One region of the Stenotrophomonas acidaminiphila genome, then DNA from elsewhere that is predicted to be linked to it. Evidence: riboswitches for the same ligand, from Rfam matches in the RefSeq annotation. Region 1 holds a riboswitch; the other holds the start of a gene.
The links. A riboswitch is a leader RNA that binds a small molecule or an ion and turns the genes downstream of it on or off. The one in region 1 is predicted to bind thiamine pyrophosphate.
Positions count from the first base shown of each region.

Region 2: it holds a riboswitch for thiamine pyrophosphate, as region 1 does, so the genes downstream of both, thiC (phosphomethylpyrimidine synthase ThiC) here and F0P95_RS00805 (TonB-dependent siderophore receptor) in region 1, are expected to answer to the same signal.

Region 1 covers NZ_CP043567.1:128,322-133,039, reverse strand. Annotated here, with positions in the region: gene F0P95_RS00815 (hypothetical protein) at 1-41, opposite strand, end outside; gene pnuC (nicotinamide riboside transporter PnuC) at 312-902, opposite strand; gene F0P95_RS00805 (TonB-dependent siderophore receptor) at 899-3,067, opposite strand; TPP riboswitch at 3,138-3,234, opposite strand; gene F0P95_RS00800 (hypothetical protein) at 3,932-4,219, opposite strand.
Region 2 covers NZ_CP043567.1:3,688,967-3,693,684, forward strand. Annotated here, with positions in the region: gene thiC (phosphomethylpyrimidine synthase ThiC) at 495-2,372, opposite strand; TPP riboswitch at 2,475-2,576, opposite strand; gene F0P95_RS16805 (BCCT family transporter) at 2,822-4,396, shown strand; gene ggt (gamma-glutamyltransferase) at 4,430-4,718, opposite strand, start outside.

The sequences.
Region 1 (4,718 bases):
GTGGGCGTATTGGGTGCTGTTGGCGCGGGAACGGTATCCATACGATTCCTGGGGCATAAGCTGCCCCACACCATGCCCGATTGCCCCTGGTGGGTCGAGGTCTGCACAGGGCTGGCCCCGCCCGCGGTTGCGCATGAGGCTGCCGCGGGCGGGTCGGTACGGCTTGGGTATGGACCGGTTTCTTTACGATTCCCGGTCGATCAATTCGGAACGGAAACCGTGTAACGGGTTGTTTGGAAAGGCGTAAGCGGGTAACGCCCGCCTGGGTTTCTTTACGATTCTGGAATGATAAATCGTGCGATGCCGCCCCCTCACGAATGCGCGGCACCGGGCGTTCCTTCCTGCCGCGCCGCCTTCTTCCACGCCTGCAGGCCGCTGGCTGCCAGCGCCACGAACACCAGGTACAGCGCCGCGGTGGCGTGCAGCGATTTCACCGCGTACATGCCCACGTAGACCACGTCCACAATGATCCACAGCCACCAGGTGGCGGTGTGGCGGCGCGCCTGCCACCACTGCGCCACCAGGCTGAGCGCGGCGAGCATGGCGTCCAGCCAGGGCAGGGCGGCGTTGGTCCAGGTGTGCATGGCCGCGCCCAGGGCCAGGCCGAAGGCCACGCCCACGGCCAGGTGGAGGGCGCCGGTGCGTGCGGCCAGCGGGGCGATGGCGACGCGGCCGTCGGGCTTGTCCTGGCGGTGCCAGGTGGCCCAGCCGTAGGCCAGGAACGCGGCGAACGCGCCCTGCAGCAGCATGTCCGAGTACAGCCGCGCCTGGAAGAACACCAGCGCGTACAGGCCCACCGACACCAGCCCCACCGGCCAGGCCAGCATGCGCCGCTGTGCCATCAGCCACACGCCCAGGGCGCTGGCGATGACCGCGGACCATTCCAGAAGTGCCGGGCTCATAGCGCCAGGGTCACCGTCAGCCGCGCCTGGCGCGGGGCACCCGGGAACAGGTAGTAGTCGCCCGAGCTGCTGCCGGTGTCGCGCCAGTAGAAGCGGTTGAACACGTTGTCCACGCTCAGGTTCCAGTCCAGTGCGCGGCCGTGCAGTTCATGCCGGAAGCGCAGGCCGGCATCGACCACATTGTAGGCAGGCGCGCGCACGCGGCCGTCGGCGGTGGCGACGTTGGACGAGGCGTAGCGCCAGCCACCGGTGACGCCCAGCCCGGGCACGAACGGCAGTGCGTAGTCGGCATGCACGCTGGCGCGGGTGGTGGGCACGTTGATCAGCGGGTGGCCTTCGTAGGCTGGCGTGCCGGTGTCGCGCGCACGCGCGCGCAGCACGCTGGCGCTGGCGGTGAGCTGCAGCGCGTCGCCAATGCGCCCGCGTGCGCTCAGTTCCAGCCCGGTGTGGGTCTGCTGGCCTTCCTGCACGAAGGTGTAGCCGTAGTCGCTGGCGTCCGGCTTGGCGTACTGGAACGGCCGACTGATGCGGAACAGCGCCGCGCCCAGGCTCAACGCATCGGTGGGCGCGTACTTGGCGCCCACTTCCAGCTGGCGCGACAGCACCGACGGCAGGAAGCTGCCTTCGTTGCTGGTCCAGAACGGTGCCTCCTGGCCCAGGGCAATGCCGCGTACGTAGCTGGCGTACAGGTTGAGCTGCGCGTTGGCGCTCCAGATCAGCGCGGTCTGCGGCAGGAAGCGCGAGACGCGGCTGTCGCGCTCGGGGTTGCCGCGCTTGTCCCAGGCGCGCTCGTCCAGGCGCACGAAGCGGCCGCCGGCCAGCCACTGCCAGTCGTCGGCCAGCTGCATGCGGTCCAGCACGAACAGCGCCTTCTGGCGGCTGTCCACGCGCCGCACCGAGGGGCCCGGCTGCAGCGGCGAGGGGTCGAACTGCGGCACCGCGTCGTCGTGGATGTTGCCGGTGCCGACGTATTCGTTGACGTTGCGGCGCTTGTCCACCGAGCGGCGGAAGTAGTCGGTGCCGAGCACCAGCTGGTGCCCGACGGCGCCGGTGGCGAAGCGGCCGCGCAGTTCGGCGCGCAGCTGCTGGTTGCGGCGGGTGTCGTCGGGGCTGCGGTAGTCGTAGATGTCGTAGTCGCCGTTGGGCGCGAAGTAATTGCCCGGCACGCTGCCGTCCCAGCAGGCTTCGGCGTAGTAACAGCCGTAGGCGAAGGCGACGTTGTCGTCGATCACCGAGCGGCTGTGGCTGGCGGACACGCGCGACTGCCATGCGGGGCTGAAGTCGTAGGTGTGCAGTGCGCTGAGGTTGGTGCTGTCGATGCCCACCGGCTGCTGCCAGCGCTGGTAGCCCAGCATCTGCGTGCGGTCCACGTGCTGCGGCAGCATGCTGGCGCCCAGCAGCTGGTAGCCCGAGGCCGAGCGCTGCGCGCTGGTCTGGTAGTTGGCGTCCACCTCGAGCTTGGCGCGCTCGCCGATCAGCCAGTCGGTGGCCAGCGCGTAGAAGTTGCGGCGGCCGTCGGCATGGTCGATGTAGGAGTGGTTGTCGTCCCAGGCGGCATTGAAGCGCACGCCGATGCGCGGCGTCAGCCAGTGGCCCACGTCCACCGCGGCGTAGCGCGAGCCTTCGGCGTCGGTGCCCAGGGTGACATTGCGTACCTCGGCCGGGCGCTTGCCCACGTAGTTGATGACGCCGCCCGGGGCGATCACGCCGGCGGCCAGCCCGGCCTCGCCCTTGAGGATTTCAACCTGCTGCACGTTCTCCAGCGCCAGCCGCTGTTCGCCGGCGATGCTCAGGCCGTTGAAGCGGTAGCCGGTGGCGGTGTCCAGCGCGAAGCCGCGGATGGCGATGTTCTGGTAGTAGCCCACCGGGGCATAGCTGTCGCCCAGCGAGGCATCGTTGTCGGCCAGTTCGGACAACGTACGCACCACGCGGCGGTCGAGCAGCCCGCGGTCCAGCACGCTGATCGAGGCCGGGATGTTCTTCCAGTCGCCACTGCCGAAGCTGTTGGACTGGGTGTCCCTGGCGCCGGGCTGCTTGGCCTGCACGCGCACGGCATCGAGCTCGGTGGGCGAGCGGTCGGCGGCGGTGTCCAGGGCACGGGCGTGCAGCGGCAGGGCCGCGGCCAGCGCGGCGGTCAACAGCGAAAGGGTATGGCAGCGGTTCATTCGTTTCGTCATCAGCCGTAGGGGGAGACGAAGCGAAGGCGCGCACGCGCGACCGGCCACGAAGGCGGTGTGCCTGCTGCTCAAAGCTCCCTACGCCGGTGCAAACCGGATCAGGTTCCAAGGGACTCTCTCAGCCTGGACAAGCCCAGGCACCCCCGCTTCAGGCCGGTATTTGACCACAAATGCCGCGGTTTGGCCCATGGGTGGGTGGAGCGGGCCTCGCCGGGCTGGGGGCCTGGCATTTCGTGGAAGCGAGGCTGTGGCCCTGCATGGGGCCTTCCCGCCAAAGCCCCGTGCATGCAGCCAAGGCGCCGGATGGCCCTGCCAACAGGATTGGGCGCCGCCAGTGGTTGGATGCGGTAAGAGCGCTCGCGGACTGAGGAGCTGACTACTGGCGGAGATCGGCCCGTTGTGGACGTTCAACTTTGGAATCAAGCCGACTCGCGAAGCGAGTTCGCCTTCAATGAACAGTTAGTTCACATGCTAGGGGAGCTGCACTTGCGACCCGTACAGGACCTCACCTGCTTGGACTCGTAGCTCAACATCCGCAATGCGCTGATAGACCCTGCGCCAGTGCCGAACCGAATGCACCAATAGTGGCAGGCCGAACAGAAGGTAGGTGACGGCTGCTAGAAAAATAGCCGAAGAAACCTCGCTAGGATGCAGCCAAAGCCATGCCGCGACTACGAAAGCACTAAAGATGACTCCGCCCACAGCTGCGACAAGAATTGACCGTGAACGCATGGCCGATACGACCTTGTGGACATCCGAGAGATCATTGAGCGATATGCGATCGGAGCTGTCCATGCGGCCTAACTCTGGAATTAGACCGAGCCCCGGAGCGGGTTCGGCTTGAATGAACTGTTAGCTGTTATTGCCGGAAGGCAACTGCTTGTCATACCAGGCCTCTGAATGTACGTCTTTCTTAGCCGCGGCTATCAAGGACTCTAGCTGCGCAACGGCTATACGAACAGGACGGCCACATACTGTCAGCTCCAGTGCCAGTGACTCATCCGCCGGATCAGCTACAAAGCTCGCGAAGTAATGTTTTTCCCCGGAGATATCACAAGAGAGCTCAAGCTGCATTCCCTCCCCATGCATCCCGGCCCATTGGGTACTGATTGTTGGATAAGACGCTGAATTGTTGCTCATAACAGCTAACGCCTGAATTAGGCCGCGCCGCGAAGTGGCGTCGGCTTGAATGAATGGTTAGGTGCCAAGGCTGGCAAGTGCAAACACAAAAGCAACCGAGCCTGCGCCAAGTAAACCGTAGGTAGCCCAGAGAGGCATGCCCTGGCCAAATGAGAAGGCAACGTATCCCCCCCGCGGGTCTCTCCCGGAGAGGATAGACACTATGAAGATGGCCAGAAGTGGCAAAACAGACGCGAGGCCGAAACCAAGCCCGAGTGGTCGCCAGTCGGTGTTGTCGAAGCCGCCGATCCGATACAGGGCGACACCGAAGATAAGGCCGAGAAAGAAGAGAGTGTTGGCCGTCCAGATAGCAGGACGATGTTGCCGAAGAAGCGCGTCGCGTGACTTTCCGTTGTGCCTTGAAGGTAGCCGACGAGACCAGCGAGAGGTGAGCCATGTGGCAATGATGCCACCAGCCACACCGCTAAGAACTGGACGTATCGACTCAAATTCCATTGGC
Region 2 (4,718 bases), 250 kb from region 1:
ATCGCTGGAGGGCATCGTCCTGTGCCCGCCCCCTGGTGGTATTGCCGCCAGTGAACCGCCAAATTCCGCAAATGGCGTCAACGCAATGAGCAAATGTTTCAAGGCGCGCGGATATTAGCCTATGGCGGTTACCCGTGTACCCACGCGGGACGACATCAGGCTCTCTCTCGCCGACGCAATGCACATAATCCGCTTCAGAATTCGCGCCCCCAGGGCGCGTTTTTTTTATCTTCCGTTCATCCTGCACGATGCCAGGCAAAGCAGCGGATATGGCGCAAGGCCCGGTGGATAAAGCGTGCGCGGGATCGGACGGGGCGGGGCGCACTCATCGGCATGAACGTAGATGCCCCCGCTTCAACAAGCTGAAGAAAACCTAAAGAAGCGATTCACTCCACCGTACCCGGCGTCGAACGCCGCACGTGCGCGCTGCACCTGCGGCGTTCGACGCGATGGAGCGCGCGGGACCGATGCATGCGCCGCGCGCCCACCGGCCCTCATTCGGCGCGGTACACCTGCGCGCCCTGGTCGCGGAACGCCTTCGACATTTCCTGCATCCCGGCCTCGATCGCCCGGGTGTCGTCCAGCCCATGCTCGGCCGCATAGTCGCGCACGTCCTGGGTGATTTTCATCGAGCAGAAGTGCGGGCCGCACATCGAGCAGAAATGGGCGAGCTTGTGCGCGTCCTTCGGCAGGGTCTCGTCATGGAACTCCTGCGCCTTTTCCGGATCCAGGCCGAGGTGGAACTGGTCCTGCCAGCGGAACTCGAAGCGCGCCTTGGACAGCGCGTTGTCGCGGACCTGGGCACCGGGGTGGCCCTTGGCCAGGTCGGCGGCATGCGCGGCGATCTTGTAGGCCATGATGCCGTCGCGCACGTCCTGGCGGTTCGGCAGCCCGAGGTGTTCCTTCGGCGTGACGTAGCAGAGCATCGCGGTGCCGTACCAGCCGATCATCGCCGCACCGATCGCGCTGGTGATGTGGTCGTAGCCCGGGGCGATGTCGGTGGTCAACGGCCCGAGCGTGTAGAACGGCGCCTCGCCGCACTCGCGCAGCTGCTTGTCCATGTTCTCCCTGATCAACTGCATCGGCACGTGGCCGGGGCCTTCGATCATGGTCTGCACGTCGTGCTTCCAGGCGATCCTGGTGAGTTCGCCCAGCGTTTCCAGTTCGCCGAACTGCGCCGCGTCGTTGGCATCGGCGATGCACCCGGGGCGCAGGCCATCGCCCAGCGAGAAGGCCACGTCATAGGCCTTCATGATCTCGCAGATGTCCTCGAAGTGGGTGTAGAGGAAGTTCTCCTTGTGGTGCGCCAGGCACCACTTGGCCATGATCGAACCACCGCGCGAGACGATGCCGGTGGTGCGCCTGGCGGTCAGCGGCACGTAGCGCAGCAGTACGCCGGCGTGGATCGTGAAGTAGTCCACGCCCTGCTCCGCCTGCTCGATCAGCGTGTCGCGGAAGATCTCCCAGGTCAGCGCCTCGGCGCGGCCATCGACCTTCTCCAGCGCCTGGTAGATCGGCACCGTGCCGATCGGCACCGGCGCGTTGCGGATGATCCACTCGCGGGTTTCGTGGATGTGCCTGCCGGTGGACAGGTCCATCACCGTGTCGCCGCCCCAGCGGATCGCCCACACCAGCTTCTCGACTTCCCCGGCGATGCCCGAGGACACCGCGCTGTTGCCGATGTTGGCGTTGATCTTGGTGAGGAAGTTGCGGCCGATGATCATCGGCTCGCTTTCCGGGTGGTTGATGTTGCAGGGCAGGATCGCGCGGCCGCGGGCGATTTCGTCGCGCACGAATTCGGGGGTGATGCGGGGCGGGATGGCCGCGCCGAAGTGCTCGCCCGGGTGCTGCTTCAGCAGATGCGCCTCGTGCACCGCCTCCAGCCGCTGGTTCTCGCGGATCGCGACGAACTCCATCTCCGGGGTGACGATGCCGCGACGCGCGTAGTGCATCTGGGTGACGTTGGCGCCGGCGCGCGCGCGGCGCGGCAGGCTGCGCGCGGGAAAGCGCACCGCATCGAGCGCCGGGTCGCGCTCGCGGCCACGGCCGAACGCCGAACCGAGCTGCTCCAGGCATTCGCTGTCGCCGCGCTCCTCGATCCATCCGCGGCGCAGCGCCGGCAGGCCGGCGCACAGGTCGATCCGCACGTCCGGATCGGTGTACGGGCCGGACGTGTCGTACACGGTGACCGGCGGATTGTGCTCGCCGCCGAACAGGGTGGGCGTGCGGGTCAGCACGATCTCGCGCATCGGTACCCGCAGGTCCGGGCGGGAGCCAGGCACGTGGATCCTGCGTGAGCCGGGGATCGGCTGCGTGACCGATCCGGACAGTTGCTGTGCCTGCTGCTGCAGGGCGGAAAGCGGTGCATTCATCGGGCGTCGTCCTGTTGGAGGCCCACGCGGATGCACGGGCCGGACGAAGCGAAGGCGCACTGCCGCCGGCCCATGGACGCACCTTGGGCGGGCGTCCACGCGACGGGGCATTGCGAAGCTTCCCTACGCCGGTATCAACCGGATCAGGTTCCAAGGGACTGTCTCAACCGTGGCGCCATGGCCGCGGTACCCCCGCTTCGGGCGGCATTAGAGCATGAACCGGCCAGCCGGGTGGAAAACGCGGCCGATGCGTGGCCACGCCCGTTCCGGCGCGGCGGGCCGGTGGCCACTAACGGAATCGTGACATCGCGTTCAGTAGGATGCGCCGCTGCCGCATTCATGCGGCCCCGTGCCGCCGTGCCGGCACCGCCTCTTCCGCGCCTGTTCGTGGCCGGCTCCACTGCAAGCCCTGGCTCGCTCCCCCATCCCCAGATCGGAGAAGCTCCTCCATGGTGTTTCGTGTTTCCATCGCGCTGGTCGCCGCACTGGTGCTGCTGGCCGGCCTCGCCCCCGGCCCGTTCAACGACGTGGTGCAGGCCGCGCTGGCCGAGGTCGTGCGCAGCGTCGGCTGGCTGTACCTGCTGATCGTGTTCCTGACGCTGAGCTTCCTGCTGTACCTGGCGTTCGGCCGCTTCGGCAACCTGCGCATCGGCGGCGAGGACGCCGAGCCGGATTTCTCGCGCGCCAGCTGGCTGGCGATGCTGTTCGCCACCGGCATGGGCATCGGCCTGGTGTTCTGGGGCGCGGCCGAGCCGATCTCGCATTTCGCCACGCCGCCCGAAGGGCTGGCGCCCCGGAGCGTGGACGCGGCGCGTGCGGCGATGCGCTACGCGTTCTTCCATTGGGGCCTGCACCCATGGGCGATCTACGCGCTGATCGGGCTGGCGATGGCCTGGTTCCAGTACAACCGCAACGGACGCGGCCTGGTCAGCGACATGCTGCAGCCGCTGATCGGCCGCCATCACCGCGGCGCCATCGGCCACGCGGTCAACATCGCCGCGGTCGTGGCCACCGCGATCGGCGTGGCCACCACGCTGGGTTTCGGCACCATCCAGATCGCCGCCGGCCTGCAGCGCGTGTTCGGCATCACCGCCAGCGTTACCGTGCAACTGGTCATCATCGCCATCGCCTTCGTGCTGTACATGGCCTCGACCCTGAGCGGCGTGGACCGCGGCATCAAATGGCTGTCCAACTGCAACCTGCTGCTGGCGGCGCTGCTGCTGGCCGCGGTGCTGGTGCTGGGCCCGACCGGCTTCATCTTCGACACCTTCACCACCACGCTCGGCGCCTACCTCAACCAGCTGGTGACGATGAGCCTGCGCATGTCGCCGTTCTCCGGCAGCACCTGGGTGGCCGACTGGACGATTTTCTACTGGGCCTGGTGGATCGCCTGGGCGCCGTTCGTGGGCGCGTTCATCGCCCGCGTGTCGCGCGGGCGCAGCGTGCGCGAGTTCGTGGTCGGCGTGGTGCTGGCGCCGACGCTGCTCGGCTTCCTGTGGTTCTCGGTGTTCGGCGGCAGCGCGCTGTGGGCGCAGATCACCGGGCATGCCGACCTGCTGCAGGCGCTGGGCGACGGTTACGAGACGGTGCTGTTCGCGCTGTTCGACAGCCTGCCCGGCGGGTTGCTGCTGGCGGGCGTCGCGCTGGTGCTGCTGGTGATCTTCTTCGTCACTTCGGCCGATTCGGCGGTGCTGGTGCTGGCCAGCATGTCCACCGACGAGGCCGGCGACCCGCCACCGTCGCGCAAGGCGGTATGGGGCGTGGCCGTGGCGCTGATCGCCGCTGTCCTGCTGCTGGCCGGCGGGCTGGACGCGCTGCAGGGCATGATCACGATCGCCGCGCTGCCGTTCGCGCTCCTGATGGTGCTGGTCATGGTCAGCCTGTACCGCGTGCTGGACCTGGAGTACCAGCTCGAGCGGCGTCGCGCGCAGCGCGCGCGACATGCCGTGCAGGCCTGGATCGAACGCGAGATGGCCGCGCAGGACGACACCCGCACCGCGGCTCGGGCACCGGGGCACGACTGACGGCCTGCCCCGGCGACGCGCGCGGCGGGCGCCTCAGTAGCCGGCCGCCTGCCCGTCCTTGCGGCTTTCCGACGCACCGTAGTACACGCCGGTCGCCGGGTCGCGCATGATCGCCTGGTAGCCGCCGTACGGGCCGTCGGCGAACACCACCCGGTGGCCCTTGCGCATCAGCGCGCGGATGGTCTCGTAGGGGAACCCGGTCTCCAGGTTGACCTCGCCGCCATCGCGCATCGCCGTGCCCTGCCCGGTCGGCTCGGTGGAACCGTCGTGCTGGATGCGCGGCGCGTCGCCGGCCTCCTGCAGGTTCATGCCGAAGTCCACC